DNA from 2 places in the Bacillus sp. EB106-07-01-XG149 genome. Region 1 is predicted to be linked to the other one. Evidence: predicted binding sites of a transcription regulator. Region 1 holds the regulator's gene; the other holds the start of a gene.
The links. Region 1 encodes Rex, which represses fermentation and respiration genes when NADH is low (regulators of the CRP and FNR family bind a similar motif). Its sites were predicted from a motif close to TTGTGAAATATTTCACAA; they were not measured.
Positions count from the first base shown of each region.

Region 2: adhE (bifunctional acetaldehyde-CoA/alcohol dehydrogenase) is a predicted target of Rex. The motif match lies at 2,544-2,561, and genes of this name have one in related genera.

Region 1 is NZ_JBYTDP010000016.1:6,338-12,545, reverse strand. It holds gene AC3WTA_RS28245 (ABC-F family ATP-binding cassette domain-containing protein) at 202-2,136, opposite strand; gene AC3WTA_RS28240 (redox-sensing transcriptional repressor Rex) at 2,324-2,953, shown strand; gene AC3WTA_RS28235 (YdiK family protein) at 2,983-3,174, opposite strand; gene AC3WTA_RS28230 (CPBP family intramembrane glutamic endopeptidase) at 3,171-3,920, opposite strand; gene groES (co-chaperone GroES) at 4,322-4,606, shown strand; gene groL (chaperonin GroEL) at 4,645-6,208, shown strand, end outside.
Region 2 is NZ_JBYTDP010000002.1:649,990-656,197, forward strand. It holds gene adhE (bifunctional acetaldehyde-CoA/alcohol dehydrogenase) at 1-2,433, opposite strand, end outside; gene AC3WTA_RS09510 (bifunctional cystathionine gamma-lyase/homocysteine desulfhydrase) at 2,693-3,826, opposite strand; gene AC3WTA_RS09515 (O-acetylserine dependent cystathionine beta-synthase) at 3,830-4,753, opposite strand; gene mtnN (5'-methylthioadenosine/S-adenosylhomocysteine nucleosidase) at 4,836-5,531, opposite strand; gene AC3WTA_RS09525 (class I SAM-dependent DNA methyltransferase) at 5,546-6,184, opposite strand.

The DNA of each region.
Region 1 (6,208 bases):
TTTTTGGGAAATAAATCGCAAAAAGATATCTCTAAAAAACATTTTGAAATGTGCCCTTATTATAGGGGCGAGCCAACATTGTCAAACTTTGTCGGTAAATCGGTATGTCGTGTCGAATCGTTTATACCCCAGCTAGAAGATAAAAAGGATGTCGCATAGTCAAAAATCCCGACTTATGAGACATCCTTCTTATTCATACTCTTATAAATGTAATTCTTCCCATTCTGCCATACAAGCATCAAGTTGCTCTTGTAGTGTTTGCTTTTTCGTTGTAATTTCACTAGCCTTTTCATAATCTGCGTATATTTCTGGTAAGCAAAGTTGATCTTCTAACGTAGCAATTTCTTCTTCAAATTCTAAAATATTTTGTTCTAGCTCCTCAATTTTTCGAGTGCGTTGACGTTCTAATTGTTTACGCTCTTTTTCTTCGAGATAATTTAATTTTTCTTGAGCTACAGTTTTTTGAACAGGTGCTTGGTTTTCTTGCTGTTCTTGTTGTTCAAATGCTGCACGTTCAATCATTTCATTTTTCTTCTCCACATAGTAATCGTAATCGCCTAAATACTCTTGTGCACCTTCTGTTGACAACTCAACAACGGTCGTCGTTACACGATTAATAAAGTAGCGGTCATGTGAAACAAATAGAAGGGTGCCTGGATAATCAATTAAAGCATTCTCCAAAATTTCTTTACTATTTAAATCAAGATGGTTCGTAGGTTCATCGAGAATTAATAAATTCGATTTTTGCATCATAAGTTTTGCAAGAGCTAATCGAGCTTTTTGTCCACCACTAAGAGAAGATACTGGTTTTAGTACATCATCCCCTGTGAATAAGAAGTTACCTAATATCGTGCGAATTTCTTTTTCGGGCTGCAGTGGATATTCATCCCATAACTCATTTAAAACTCGCTTAGAAGATGTTAAGTTTGCTTGTTCTTGATCATAATAACCAACAGATACATTGGATCCGAAAGAAACATCACCATTTAATAGTGGTAACTTATTCACAAGTGATTTTAATAATGTGGATTTCCCAATTCCGTTTGGACCAACTAAAGCAACGCTATCCCCGCGAGTTAAGCGCATAGTTACATGTTCAATAATCGGATCATCATCATAGCCGATAGTTGCATCCTTTACTTGTAAAACATCATTTCCACTTTGTTTTTCGATATCGAAGTGGAAGGATGCTGACTTAGAATCACCTAAAGGTCTAGTCAATAATTCCATTCTATCTAATTGTTTACGACGGCTTTGAGCACGTTTTGTCGTAGATGCGCGAGCTATATTTTTTTGAACGAAATCCTCAAGCTTAGCGATTTCATCTTGTTGTTTTTCATAACGTTTCATGTCTTGCTCGTATAATGCTGATTTCAAGTCTAAATATTTACTGTAGTTACCAACAAATCGTCTGCTTTCTTTATTCGAAATTTCATATACTTGTGTAACGAGTTTATCTAAGAAATAACGGTCATGAGAAACGATTAGTATTGCGCCAGGATAGCCTTGTAAATATTGTTCAAGCCATGTTAATGTTTCGATGTCTAAATGGTTTGTAGGCTCGTCCAAAATAAGTAGGTCTGGTTTCGTTAATAATAATTTACCGAGAGCTAATCGTGTTTTTTGTCCACCACTTAATGTAGAAATCGTCGTCTGGTGCGTTTCAACTGGGAAGCCAAGACCACTTAAAATCGAGCGAATATCTGCTTCATATTGATATCCACCTTGATCTTTATAATCTAATTGCAATTGGTCATAATCAGCTAATAATCTTTCATATGTAGCCTCGTTTGAAAAGTTTTCTTCTTTTCCCATCTCTTGCTCTAGCCTTCGAAGTTTTGTCTCCATTTGCTGCAAGTGTGTAAAGACGGTTAACATTTCATCCCAAATTGTTAAAGATGTTTCTAACCCGGTATTTTGAGCTAAATATCCGATTGAGACATCTTTCGGTTTTATAATTTCGCCACCATCATGAGATAGCTCACCAGCTATTATTTTTAATAATGTAGATTTTCCGGCCCCATTTCGTCCGACTAATGCGATACGATCTTTCGTTTGAACTTCTAATTTTATGTTTGCAAGAATCGTTTCTGCACCGTATAATTTCGTAAGCGCGTTTACTTGTAATAAAATCAATGTTTTCACCTCAAATAATTTCTTAACTTTGCCATGTTTATATTTCTCAATCATACTAAAAATAGTGTATAGTTTAAAATAAAGAGAGAATACTTCTTCTCTTTATTATACAGGGAAATTCATGAGTGCTAAACTTCTGTATTTGATTCAAGTATATGAATAAAGATAGGAAGAGAGGAGAGGTTATATGGATCAGCAAAAAATTCCACAGGCCACTGCCAAACGATTGCCTCTATACTATCGATTTATCCAAAACTTATCTCTTTCTGGTAAGCAACGTGTTTCATCAGCCGAATTGAGCGAAGCGGTAAAAGTTGATTCCGCAACGATTCGAAGAGATTTTTCATATTTTGGAGCGTTAGGGAAAAAAGGTTATGGATATAACGTAAATTATTTATTATCATTTTTCCGTGAAACACTCGACCAAGATGATATAACACGTGTAGCACTTATTGGAGTAGGTAATTTAGGGACCGCTTTCTTACATTATAATTTCACGAAAAACAATAATACAAAAATTGAAATGGCGTTTGATGTTAGTGAAGAGAAAGTCGGGACAGAAATCGGGGGCATTCCTGTATATCATTTAGATGAATTAGAAGAACGTTTATCAACTGATATACAAGTGGCAATATTAACAGTACCCGCTACAGTAGCACAATCTGTAGCAGATAGATTGGCAGAAACGAACGTGCATGGTATTTTAAATTTCACACCAGCGCGCTTAAATGTGTCAGATAATATAAGAATTCACCATATTGATTTAGCGGTAGAGTTACAAACACTTGTTTACTTTTTAAAGAATTATCCACAATAAAACGCAGAGGAAGCGACCTCTGCGTTTTATTATTGTTTTTTCTTTGTGAATTTAACTAAGATAAGGCGAAGTGCCAAATTAAAATCAATTGTTGCCATAACTGCAAATAGTATTGTCCACATATTCCAGATTGTATCTGTTACGTTCGTAATGGCGAAGCGTGTAAAGATACATCCTAGAAGGAAGTACAATGCAGCCATGAACAATGGTGAGTTCCTCATACTAAAAATCCTCCGATAAAGCCTTGCATTTTTTCAGCTTCTTTAATCATTTCTTGAATTTGTTCATTGCTCATTAAAACTTGAGCAACTGCAACTAATGTATTCATTGCAACATGAGCCGCGATAGGGACGATAATACGCTTCGTTTTTACATATAAAAAGGCGAATACGAGTCCCATAGAAGTGTATACCAATAAGTGAGTGAAATCAAAATGAATTGCTGCGAATACAAGAGAACTAATGATAGCAGCAATAAAGAAGTTAAACTTCTTATAAAGTGTACCAAATAAAATTTTTCTAAATACGATTTCTTCCAAAATAGGTCCTATTATAGAGATAACGATAAGGAACCAAGGTGTCGTTCTTGCGATATCCATAAGTCTTGCTGTATTTTCTGATCCAGGTTTAATTCCTAATACACGCATTTCTATCATACCGGCAATACTTTGTGAGAAAAATGCTAGGAAGAACCCAATAAAAATCCAACCAATCGTAGCTGGAACAGTAGAGCGCATTGTATCTAAACGTCTGTCACGAATATCTGTTCTAAGTAACCAAAGTACGATACATAATGCAATAAAGAAGCTAATGATTGCCCAGTGGCCAGTTATGAGTTGAAATTTCTCTTCTCTAGTAAATCCTCTGTTATCATAAAGTCCAGTTTTCAGCAGAAGTGGTAATCCAGCAATGGATGATAACTGCATTAAAATGTATGTAACGATAACCCACCAATATTGTTTTTTCAAATGGTTTAACCATCCTTTCTAACTCTAGTGTATGAGATAAGGTAGGATAACATGTAAGTATGCTACCTACGATATAAACTTCACTTAAATTATGTTTTTTTCGTAAATCCTTATTTGAAATTATAATAGAAGACAGGAGAAAGTTGTGTGTATAGCGAAAACAACTTAGGGTGTCCTTTCATATTGTAACATACGAGTAGTGGAAACAACGATTCATATAGTAAAGGTAGAAGAAGAGGGACTCTATATAGAAAAGTGTATAGCTTAATTTGCGAAAAAATTATGATTTTTTTACTTGCAAAAGAAATTGAGATTATTTATTATTATAAGTGTGTTAGCACTCGGGTGACTTGAGTGCTAATAAATAAAATTTACATAACAAAATGAGGAGGTTATTGTTCATGCTAAAGCCATTAGGTGATCGCGTTGTAATTGAGCTTGTTCAAGCAGAAGAAAAAACAGCAAGTGGTATTGTATTACCAGACACTGCAAAAGAAAAACCACAAGAGGGTAAAGTTATTGCAGTAGGTACTGGTCGAGTGCTTGAAAATGGTGAGCGTGTTGCTTTAGAGGTAGCTGCAGGTGATCTTATCATCTTCTCAAAATATGCAGGTACTGAAGTAAAATACGAAGGTACTGACTACTTGATTTTACGTGAAAGTGACATTTTAGCAGTTATTGGTTAATTATATAAATCTTAAAAAATTCAAGGGGGTCAATTATTATGGCAAAAGATATTAAATTTAGTGAAGAAGCACGTCGTTCGATGCTTCGCGGTGTCGACACTCTTGCAAACGCAGTTAAAGTAACGCTTGGACCAAAAGGTCGTAACGTTGTACTTGAGAAAAAATTCGGTTCACCACTTATTACAAATGACGGTGTAACAATCGCAAAAGAAATCGAATTAGAAGATGCATTCGAAAACATGGGTGCAAAATTAGTAGCAGAAGTTGCTAGCAAAACAAATGATGTAGCTGGTGACGGAACGACAACTGCAACTGTATTAGCACAAGCTATGATTCGTGAAGGTCTTAAAAACGTAACAGCTGGTGCGAACCCAATGGGTCTTCGTAAAGGTATCGAAAAAGCTGTTACTGCTGCAATTGCAGAATTAAAAGAGATTTCTAAACCAATCGAAGGTAAATCTTCTATCGCACAAGTAGCTGCTATTTCTGCGGCTGACGAAGAAGTTGGTCAATTAATCGCTGAAGCAATGGAGCGCGTTGGTAACGACGGCGTTATTACTTTAGAAGAATCTAAAGGATTTACAACAGAATTAGACGTAGTAGAAGGTATGCAATTTGATCGTGGATATGCATCTCCTTACATGATTACTGATTCTGACAAAATGGAAGCGGTTCTTGATAACCCATACATCTTAATTACTGATAAGAAGATTTCTAACATCCAAGAAATCTTACCAGTATTAGAGCAAGTGGTACAACAAGGTAAACCACTTCTTATCATCGCTGAAGACGTAGAAGGCGAAGCTTTAGCTACATTAGTAGTGAACAAACTTCGTGGTACATTCAATGTAGTAGCTGTTAAAGCTCCTGGATTTGGTGACCGTCGTAAAGCAATGCTAGAAGATATCGCAATCTTAACTGGTGGCGAAGTAATCACTGAAGAATTAGGTCGTGACTTAAAATCTGCTACAATTGAATCTTTAGGACGCGCTGGTAAAGTTGTTGTAACGAAAGAAAACACAACTGTAGTAGAAGGTATCGGAAATTCACAACAAATCGAAGCTCGCATTGGCCAAATCCGCGCGCAATTAGAAGAAACTACTTCTGAATTCGATCGTGAAAAATTACAAGAACGTCTTGCAAAACTTGCAGGTGGCGTAGCAGTAATTAAAGTAGGTGCAGCAACTGAAACTGAGTTAAAAGAGCGCAAACTTCGCATTGAAGATGCACTTAACTCAACTCGTGCAGCAGTAGAAGAAGGTATCGTTGCAGGTGGTGGTACTTCACTTATGAACGTATACACGAAAGTAGCTTCTATCGTAGCTGAAGGCGACGAAGCAACAGGTATCAACATCGTACTTCGCGCACTAGAAGAGCCAGTTCGTCAAATCGCAATCAACGCTGGTCTAGAAGGATCTGTAGTTGTAGAGCGTCTAAAAGGCGAAAAAGTAGGCGTTGGTTTCAACGCAGCTACTGGCGAGTGGGTTAACATGCTTGAAACTGGTATCGTAGATCCAGCTAAAGTAACTCGCTCTGCACTTCAAAACGCAGCATCTGTTGCAGCTATGTTCTTAACGACTGAAGCTGTAGTAGCTGACAAGC
Region 2 (6,208 bases), on a different contig from region 1:
TAAGCTTTTTCCAAGCTCAATAATTGCTTGGACGAGTGATTCCACACCTTCTGCTGTTGAGCCTGCTGGAAGCCCGAGCATTCTCGCGATATGTGCATAGCGTTCATCAGCTACAAAGTGCTCATATTTTGGGAACAATGCGTGTTTTCTTGGCTTAATAGCATTATAGCGAACTACGTGCGGCATAAGAATTGCATTCGCACGCCCATGCGGAATGTGAAATTCTGGTCCAATTTTATGTGCTAAGCTGTGATTAATGCCTAGGAAAGCATTTGCAAATGCCATCCCTGCGATTGCAGAAGCATTATGCATTTTTTCTCGTGCTTCTTCGTCATTTCCATCTTTAAATGCTCTTGGTAAATATTTAAATACGAGATCAATGGCCTTTAATGCTAATCCATCTGTATAGTCATTTGCTAGAACAGACACATACGCCTCGATTGCATGCGTTAATACGTCCATCCCAGTGTCTGCTGTTACATGTGGTGGTACTGTCATTACAAACTGTGGATCAACAATTGCTACATCTGGTGTTAATTCATAATCCGCGAGCGGATACTTTATATTATTTTTCTTATCTGTAATAACCGCAAATGGTGTCACTTCTGATCCTGTTCCTGATGTTGTTGGAATGGCAACAAACTGCGCCTTACTTCCTAATTCCGGATATTTACATGTACGTTTTCTTATATCTAAAAACTTCTGTTTAATTCCATAGAATGTTGTTTCTGGGTGCTCATAGAAAAGCCACATCCCTTTCGCTGCATCCATAGCTGAACCACCACCAAGTGCGATAATTACATCTGGCTTAAAACTTCTCATCATTTCCGCACCTTTAAACACAGTTTCATCTGATGGATCTGGCTCGACCTCAAAGAAAACTTCGACTTTTACATCATTTGCATGTTTACGTAAATAATGCGTAACCGTATCTACATATCCGTGCTCAACCATTCCTGGATCCGTTACAATAAATGCGTGTGAAATGTTAGGCATATTTGCTAAATATGCTGTCGCATGTTTTTCAAAATAAATTTTTGGTGGTAATTTGAACCACTGCATATTCTTTTTTCTATTTGCCAACCTTTTTATATTTAATAAATGCGTCGCTGTTACGTTTTGAGAAACTGAGTTTTTCCCATACGAGCCGCAACCAAGCGTAAGTGATGGAATAAATCCATTATATATGTCACCGATTCCACCTTGTGATGAAGGGGCGTTTACAATAAGACGGCAAGCTTTCATACGTAATCCAAATTGTTTTTGTACTTCTTTATTTGTAGAATGAATGACTGCTGAATGTCCTAAACCACCGAGGTCTAACATGTCTTCGCAATATGTAAGTCCCTCTTCTAGTGAATTTGCTTTTACACAAGCTAATACTGGACTCAGTTTCTCACGAGATAGTGGATATGCTGCTCCGATACCTTGTATTTCAGCTACAAGCATTTTTGTATTTTCAGACACAGTAATTCCAACTAATGCGGCAATGTACTGTGCTGATTTCCCTACAATATCACTATTTACTGCACATGTATTTTCATTAATAACAAGCTTTTCTAATTTTCTTCTCTCTTCTTCTGTTACAAAGTAACAATTGTTTGCAATCATTTCTTTTTTCACATCATCATAAATTTCCTTATCTACAATGATTGCTTGTTCTGATGCACAAATCATACCGTTATCAAATGTTTTTGATAAAATTAAATCATTAACAGCTCGTTTTATATGCGCTGATTTCTCTATATAGCATGGTACATTACCAGGACCTACACCTAGCGCTGGTTTTCCAGTAGAATAAGCTGATTTCACCATACCTGCTCCTCCAGTGGCCAAAACAAGTGCAACCCCTTCATGGTTCATTAATTGTTTCGTTGCTTCGACAGAAGGTCTTTCAATCCACTGAATACAATGTTTTGGTGCCCCGGCCTTCACCGCAGCGTCATATACTGTTTTCGCTGCTGCAATGGAACAGTTTTGTGCTGAAGGATGAAATGCGAAAATAATTGGATTTCTCGTTTTTATCGCGATCAATGCTTTAAACATTGTTGTCGACGTTGGATTCGTTACTGGCGTTACCCCAGCTACTACACCGACAGGTTCAGCAATTTCTATTATTTCTTCATGAGGATCTTCGTGGATAATCCCTACTGTTTTATCTTTTTTTATGCTATGCCAAATATATTCAGTAGCAAAAATATTTTTAATACATTTATCTTCATATACACCACGACCTGTTTCTTCAACAGCCAACTTTGCAAGTTGCATATGTTGATCCACACCTGCTAATGCCATTTCGTGAACAATGTTGTCAATTTGCTCTTGTGTAAAACTTTCTAATGCTTGTAAAGCCTTTCGACCGTTATTCACTAACGTATTAATCATCTCTTTTACTTCCTGCATTTCATTTACAACTTTCTCTTTGACTACCATGTAAATTCCTCCTATTCTGCTATCGTGGACTAAATAAGACCCTATAGGTCATAATAAGTCCCGATTAGCGCAAAAAAAATAGAGTTGCTTTCCTACATGAACCTCATTGTTTGTGAAATATTTCACAAGATTGTTCGTGAGTAACATTTCATGAATTTAATATACATGAAATAATTTCATTTGTGTATGTCTATTTTGTGAAACGTTTCACAAAATGATGTAATAAAAATGCACTGCCTATATGAGCAGTGCATTTTTATTATGCTAGTGCTTGTGCTAAATCTTCAATTAAATCTTCACCATCTTCAATACCGACAGAAATTCGAATTAATGTATCTGTAATTCCTAGCTCTTTACGACGATCTGCTGGGATTGATGCATGTGTCATTTGAGATGGAATAGAAATTAAACTTTCTACTGCTCCTAAACTTTCAGCAAGTGTAAAGTATTGTAATTTCTCAAGTACTTTATTTAATGTTTCTTCGCTATCTACATCAAATGAGATAATAGCACCAAATCCATTTGCTTGTTCTGTTGCAAGTTCATGGTTTTGATGTGACTCAAGACCTGGGTAATATACTTTATTTACTTTTGGATGGTTATTTAAAAACTCGGCAATTGCGCGTGAATTCGTTTCATGCTCTTCCATTCGAATTCCTAATGTTTTTAAACCACGAAGTAGTAAGAAGCTATCTTGTGGGCCAAGAATGCCTCCTGTTGAGTTTTGTACAAAGTGAAGGTCTTCTGCTAATTGCGGGCTATTTACAACTACTAGGCCTGCAACTACGTCACTATGACCTCCTAAATATTTCGTTGCACTATGAAGTACAATGTCTGCTCCTAAAGTAATCGGCGACTGCCAATATGGCGTCATGAATGTGTTATCGATAATTGTTAATAAATCTTTCTCTTTAGCAAGAGTAGATATTTTCTTAATATCAGTAATTTTCAGTAATGGGTTCGTTGGTGTTTCCACATAAATCGCTTTCGTATTCGGACGAATTGCTTCTACAACTTCCTCTAAGTTGGTTGTATCTACAAATGTATGCTCAATACCGAAGCGATTTAATACTTTCGTGATAACGCGGTACGTTCCACCATACACATCATCTGTTAAAATAACGTGGTCACCTTTTGAGAACAACATAATTGTAGCTGTAATAGCAGCCATTCCTGAACCAAATGCAAAACCAGCATGACCGTTTTCTAATACTGCAATCATTTCTTCTAAAGCTGCACGTGTTGGGTTGCCTGTACGTGAATATTCATATCCTTGATGCTTACCAACTGCTTCTTGTTTGTACGTACTTGTTTGATAAATCGGTACATTTACAGATCCAGTTGAAGGTTCTCCTATGCGAATACCATGAATTAACTTTGTCTTTGCTCTCATTTTTTATTCCCATCCTTTGTATATGTCTTTACTTAAATAACGTTCACTACTATCAGGAAAAATCGTTACAATATTTGTACCTGGTGCCGCTTGCTCTGCTTCAAGTAAACTTGCATGAAATGCTGCTCCTGAAGAGCTCCCAACAAGCAGTCCTTCTTTTTGCGCTAATTCCTTTACTCGTAAAAATGCATTTCGATCAGAAATTGTATGAATTTCATCAAAATAAGATGTTTTCAAAAATGGCGGGATGAATTCAAGGCCGATCCCTTCTGTTTCATGCGAACCAGCTTTACCACCATTTAAAATGGATCCTTCTGGTTCCACAATAACCGTTTTTATATCTACATTTTTTTCTTTCAAATAAGATGCAGTCCCCATGAATGTACCACCAGTTCCTGCTCCTGCAACAAATATGTTAATCTCTCCGTTCAGTGCATCCCAAAGTTCAGGACCTAGTGTTTTGAAATAAGCACGCGGGTTTGCTTCATTCGCAAACTGACTTGGAGAGTATGAATTCGGTATTTCATTTACTAATTCTTTTGCTTTTGCAATTGCGCCGGTCATTCCTTGCTCAGTCGGTGTATGCACGACCGTTGCGCCTAGTGCTTTCATTAATTCTTGTTTTTCAATACTAAATTTCTCTGGTACACAAACAATAACGCGTAAATCATGTTGTAACGCTGCAAGTGCCAGTCCAATACCAGTATTTCCAGCAGTTGGTTCAATAATTGTTCCACCCTGGGTAACAAGCCCTTTTTCTAGCGCATCTTCGATTAATTCTCTTCCTAAACGGTCCTTAACGCTTCCACCTGGGTTATAAAATTCAAGCTTTGCAAATAAACGGACCCCTTCTGGAAGTGAAAAACGAGTAATTTCTACAATTGGTGTATGACCAATCAACTCATGAACTCCACGATATACATTCATCGTGTTCTCCCCCTTATTTGCCAATAAAGAAAAGGCAACTGTATGTATTTTCTTTATATGAGACAGTTGCCTTTTTGTTACATTACTTTAACTCTTCTAGTACTTTTACGATAAAGTTTGTAGAATGAAGAGCTGCTTGATCTAAAAATTGATCAAATGAAACATTTGATTCTTTACCAGCAATATCAGAAAGTGCACGAATAATAACAAACGGAACTTCATATTGGTGGCATACTTGTGCAACAGCTGCTGCTTCCATTTCTACTGCATAAAGGTCTTCAAATTTATCACGAATTGCTGCAACGCGGTTCGGATCACTCATAAATGAATCACCTGTTGCAATCATACCTTTTACAACTTGAATATTTTCTTCTGCCTGCATACATTTCTCAGCTAATGCAACTAATGCTTCATCAGCCTTGAATCCAGGAGGCATTCCTGGTACTTGACCATACTCATAGTTAAATGCTGTTACATCTACGTCATGATGACGAACTTCTGTTGAAATAACTACATCTCCAACGTTTAGAGAATGATGGAAGCCACCAGCTGAACCAGTATTAATTACTTTTTCAGGCTTATATCTTTCTAATAAAATTGTCGTTGACATCGCTGCATTTACTTTACCAATACCAGACTTTAACAAGATTACTTCATGTCCTGCTAATTGTCCTTTCGTAAATTCACAACCCGCAACCGTTTCTGTTTCTGCTTGTTCTAATTTGTCACGTAAAATACGTACTTCTTCTTCCATTGCTCCAATTACAGCAATTCTCAATCTAATCCCTCTTTCTATTGCTTAGTTGCCTCCATTACCCAAACGAAATGATTTAGTCTCGTAAACGTTACATGGAAGCCATTGTTTTCAAAAATAGACTGCATGACTGGAATACGTGTATAATATTCCGTTTGCAAATCGTTTGCTAACTGATGGAAACCTCTTTGTTTTGCTGTTTCAACAGTTTTATCATATGCATCTTGATCTGCAAATATCGTATCAGCAAACACTATTTTACCACCTTTGTTTAGCAATTGACTATAGTTCGCAATCGCTACATTTTTTTCATCATCTGTTAAATGATGAAATGCATAGGTGCTTACAATGGTATCAATTGAATTTGGAACTTCAAACGAAAGAAAATCACCTTCTGTAATCGAAAACTCTTGCGGCAATTTCTCTTTTGCAATCATGCGCATTTCACGTGACGGTTCTATACCGTAAACTGTGTGGCCAGCCAGTAATAATTTATTTGTTAAATTTCCAGTACCAACACCAAATTCTAATACATTACCAAATGACTTGTTAACTACATCCTCTAGAATATCCTCATAACGAGCGAAAACTTCTTTATATTGTATATCTTCGCCTTGTACGAATGAGTCGTACGTATGAGCCCACTCATCAAATAAACCATTAAATTCTGTCCCCATAAAAATTCCCCTTTTTCTTATCGG